2 regions of the Herminiimonas arsenitoxidans genome follow, and region 2 is predicted to be linked to the other one. Evidence: predicted binding sites of a transcription regulator. Region 2 holds the regulator's gene; the other holds the start of a gene.
The links. The regulator FliA, encoded in region 2, starts transcription of late flagellar genes. The targets are predictions, from matches to a motif close to CTAAAGTTTNNNNNNNNNNNGCCGNTA.
Positions count from the first base shown of each region.

Region 1: a site for FliA is predicted at 1,033-1,059, ahead of flgK (flagellar hook-associated protein FlgK). Genes of this name have one in related genera too.

Region 1 covers NZ_LT671418.1:997,316-999,726, reverse strand. Annotated here, with positions in the region: gene BQ6873_RS04670 (flagellar basal body P-ring protein FlgI) at 1-21, shown strand, start outside; gene flgJ (flagellar assembly peptidoglycan hydrolase FlgJ) at 29-976, shown strand; gene flgK (flagellar hook-associated protein FlgK) at 1,088-2,411, shown strand, end outside.
Region 2 covers NZ_LT671418.1:266,883-269,293, forward strand. Annotated here, with positions in the region: gene flhF (flagellar biosynthesis protein FlhF) at 1-250, shown strand, start outside; gene BQ6873_RS01270 (MinD/ParA family ATP-binding protein) at 243-1,058, shown strand; gene BQ6873_RS01275 (RNA polymerase sigma factor FliA) at 1,066-1,797, shown strand; gene BQ6873_RS01280 (flagellar motor protein) at 1,779-2,411, shown strand, end outside.

The DNA.
Region 1 (2,411 bases), 730 kb from region 2:
GCAGAACTGGAAATTATTTAAGCTCACTATGATTACGCCTGCCGACAATTCGAACAGCAGCCTCGCGATCGATGCCAAGGGCCTCGAATCACTGAAGCAATCTGCGCGGCAGAATTCGCCTGATTCACTGAAGGCGGCTGCCAAGCAATTCGAAGCACTCTTCATGAACATGATCATGAAGAGCATGCGCGAAGCGACACCGCAAGACGGTATTCTGGACAATCAGCAAACCAAGATGTACACGTCGATGCTGGATCAGCAATTGAGCCAGAATCTGGCCAGCCGCGGCATTGGCCTGGCAGATGTGTTGATCCGTCAATTGTCTAGCAATCAGATGAATTCCGCAGTCGCACCTGATGGTGCCGATGCGGCGAAGGATCTAGCTGACCCATCGGCAAGTTTGAGAACGGAAATCATGCGTTCGATGGCGGAGCGCAATGCGCTTGCCGCACAGCGTTCGAATGCCGCTCACGCTTTGCAATCAGGCGGTAGCGTTACTTCAGCTTCTGCCAAACCTGCTCACGTACAGGCCTTCCAGGACAAATTGAGCGCACACGCGGAAGAGGCCAGTCTTACTACAGGCATTCCAGCCAAATTCATGCTGGGACAGGCCGCGTTGGAAAGCGGTTGGGGCAAACGCGTTATCAAGACTGCCGATGGCAGTAGCAGCAACAATCTGTTTGGTATCAAGGCAGGCGCCAACTGGAAAGGCAAAACTGTGGATGCGGTGACCACCGAGTATGTAGATGGCGTCGCGCAAAAACGTGTTGAGAAATTCCGTGCTTATGATTCCTACGCTGATTCATTCCGCGATTACGCGAAGCTGTTACGCAGTAATCCGCGTTACGAAAAAGTATTGGCGAACGCTAGTGACGTGAATGGCTTTGCGCAAGGTTTGCAGCGTGCAGGTTATGCAACTGACCCGAATTACGCCACTAAACTGACAAACCTGATCAATCGTAATTTGTCCGCTTAATCAGTCTTATATTTGCAAGAAATATAACTTTCTTGCATTAACAACATGATCTTCGGCTCAAGTTTTTCACCGATGTGCCGTACATACCAACATAGAGTTAATAAATAAATTATGTCTAATCTTCTCAGCATTGCTCAAAGTGGACTTGCCGCAGCCCAGGCTGGAATTGCTACGACAGGACACAATATTGCCAACCAGGCGACGCCAGGCTATAGCCGGCAGTTGGTAATTCAGGCATCGCTGGGCGGTCAGAATATCGGTGGCGGTTATATCGGCAACGGTACCAACGTAGAAACCGTTAAACGCATCTATAACGATTTCCTCGGCGCGCAAATAATCGGCGCGCAATCCAGCAAAAGCCAGCTGGATACGTATTACGCGCAGATCAGCAAGGTCAACAATATGATGGCCGATTCGGATGTCGGATTGACACCGGTCATTGCAGATTTCTTCAAGGGTGTTGCGGATCTGGTTGCCAATCCAGGTACTGCGTCATCACGTCAGGCCATGTTGTCGGGAGCGGAAGCACTGACTGCACGCTTTCAAAGTATGGATGCGCAATTCCGCGGTATGCGTGATGGCGTGAATGATTCAATCAGCGGTGCCATCACCGATATCAATGCTTACGCCAAGCAGATTGCGCAATTAAATGACGCGATCGCCAAGGCACAGAACGGCACCGGTCAACCACCAAATGATTTGCTCGATCAACGTGATCTTTTGGTCGGTGAATTGGCGAAGCAAAGCAAGGTGTCGGTGGTTAAACAAGATGGCAGTTACAACGTCTTCATCGGTAATGGTCAACCTATCGTGGTGGGGACATCCGCGTATGAACTGACTGCCGTTACATCGCCGACCGATCCTGGCCGTACCGAAGTTGGTTATGTCACAAACGGTAAGACGGTGATCTTGCCGGAAAGTGCATTAGTCGGCGGTAATCTGGGTGGCTTGTTTGAATATCGCAGCAAGACCTTGGATGTGATACAGAATTCACTGGGACGTATTGCGCTTGGATTGGCGGCAACCTTCAATGCGCAACATAAGCTGGGACAAGATCAAAACGGCAATTTGGGCGGCGATTTTTTCAGCATGGCTCCGCCTGTTGTGAATGCCAGTAACAAAAATACCGGTAATGCGAATATTAGTGCCAGTATCAGCGACGTAGGTGCTCTGACGACGAGTGATTATCGTTTGACCTACGATGGCACCAACTATAACGTGACGCGTCTGTCGGATAACGCATCGATGTATTCGAATGCGGCTTTTCCTACAACGGCAATTGATGGCGTGACTTTCGCACAAGGCGCTGGCGCAATGGCTGCCGGTGATGAGTTCGTTATCAGACCGACGATCAATGGTGCATCTGGTCTGAGTGTATTGATCAAGGATGTGAAAGAAATTGCCGCAGCGACGCCGATTCGTACTAACGCACCAA
Region 2 (2,411 bases):
AGCTGCAACCATTGGTAGTGCACTAGATATAGTCATACGGCAGAAATTGAACTTATACTACGTCGCGAACGGTCAACGCGTACCGGAAGATCTGCACGTCGCTAACCAACAATATCTGGTTGAGCGTGCATTTAAACTCAAGCGCGAAACAGCGCCGTTCCAGTTCAGTGATGCGGAGATACCTTTGGTGATGGCAAATACGGCGCGTGCAATGAATGACAAGACCTTGCGTGAGGTGATTCTTGGGTAGTTTTAAATGTGATCAGGCAGAAGGTCTGCGGCGACTGCTCGCCGGGCCAAAGCCGCGCATTTTCACTTTTTTGTCAGCCACTTCAGCGGCAGAAAAAAGCGCGATGCTGGTCAATCTGAGCGCCTCGCTTGCATCAAGCGGCAGCGATGTCGTGCTGCTGGACGCCTGCGCTTCCACAAATGGCATCACGCATCGCATGGGTGCAGAAATACAGGCAACCTTGCTTGACGTCGCACGCCAGGAGCGCGCACTTAATCAAGTCGTGCAAGCGATGCCGCAAGGCTTCGGTCTGGCGTCACTGACGCGTGGCTCACTCCATGCAGTAACACGTGATGCGAATCAACAGCGTCGTCTGTCGAATGCATTCAACGTCTTGGCATCGCAATCAGACGTGCTGATGGTTGATGCCGAACTGGATGAAGATGGTAATTTACCTATCCCTGCGATGGCGAACGGCGATATCGTCGTACAAGTTTCGCCCGATGCGGCATCGATCAAGAACGCCTATGCGTTGATCAAACGATTGAATGCGCAATTAGGCCGTCGTCCGTTCAGTGTTCTGGTGACAGGGGCAGACGAGCAGGAAGCCGCGCTTGTTTATCAAAACATGGCACAAGCGGCCAGTCGTTATCTGGCAGTGGAATTGCATTCGATAGGCTCTGTACCGCAAGATGAACAAACGACACGCGCGGCGCGTCTTGGTCGTGCGGTGATAGATGCCTTCCCGATGGCTGGTGCATCGGTTGCTTTCAGACGTCTTGCAGAACGTTTTACCTTATCCGCCCACGGCGCCAAGTTCGGAGCCTGAATCACCTATGTATACCGCGGCTGGAAAATCAGACAAAGATCATCTCGTAGGAGAACATGCGCCTCTAGTTAAAAAACTGGCGCATCAGATGAAAGCCAAGTTGCCGCCTAGTGTGGAAGTGGATGATTTGATTCAGGCTGGCATGATTGGTTTGCTGGATGCTGTTAGCCGCTACGAAGAAACACATGGCGCGCAATTCGAAACCTATGCCGTGCAACGCATACGCGGCGCGATGCTGGATGAATTGCGCAGCAGTGACTGGATGCCGCGCAGCATGCGTCAAAATATGCGCAAGATCGAGGTGGCAATGAACACCTTGCAGCAGCGTCTGGGACGTGCGCCGAACGAGAGCGAAGTCGCCAAACAGCTCAAGCTGTCGCTGGCTGATTATCAGGATTTGTTGAGCGACGGTGGTGGCCATCAACTGGTGTATTACGAAGACTTTCACGATAGCGAAGACAACGAGCATTTCCTCGATCGTTATTGCACCGATGAGTCGCCCGATCCATTGCAGAATTTGATGAACACCGGTTTTCGTGCCGCGGTCATTGAAGCAATTCATGCACTGCCGGAGCGTGAAAAAATCCTCATGGGTTTGTACTACGAGCAGGAAATGAATCTGAAGGAAATCGGCGCCGTCATGGGCGTGACCGAATCACGTGTATCGCAATTGCATAGTCAGGCTATCGCCAGGATGCGTGCAAACTTAAGGGAGAAAGCGTGGACTGGGGTAGCTTAATTGGTATCGCGCTGGCGCTTGGTGGCATCCTTGTCGGGCAAATGCTCGAAGGAGGAGGGCTGGGCTCGCTGGTGCAACCAGCCGCGTTCATCATTGTCATCGTCGGCACCATAGGTGCTGTTCTTCTGCAAAGCGGCTGGCGCAATTTTGCGCAAGGCGTAAAAATGGCGGGTTTGGTTTTCGTCCCGAAGGATGATGACTATCAAGCCTTGATCAGTGACATCACTAGTTGGAGTGTGATCGCACGTCGCGAAGGCTTGCTCAGTCTGGAACGTGTCATCAAGGATGTGAACGATCCATTTATTGCGCACGGTTTGCGTTTGATCGTGGATGGTGTTGATCCAAATAAATTACGTGAAGTGTTGGATATGGAAATCGGCGCTTATGAAACACGCCAACGCCTAGCCATCAAGATATGGGAAGCAGCAGGCGGTTACGCGCCGACCATCGGGATTTTGGGCGCGGTTCTTGGCCTGATACACGTGATGGAAAACTTATCCGATCCAAGTCGCCTCGGTAGCGGTATTGCTGTCGCATTTGTGGCCACGATTTATGGCGTTGGTTTTGCTAATCTAGTGTTCTTGCCTATCTCCAGTAAGCTCAAAGCTCTGGTC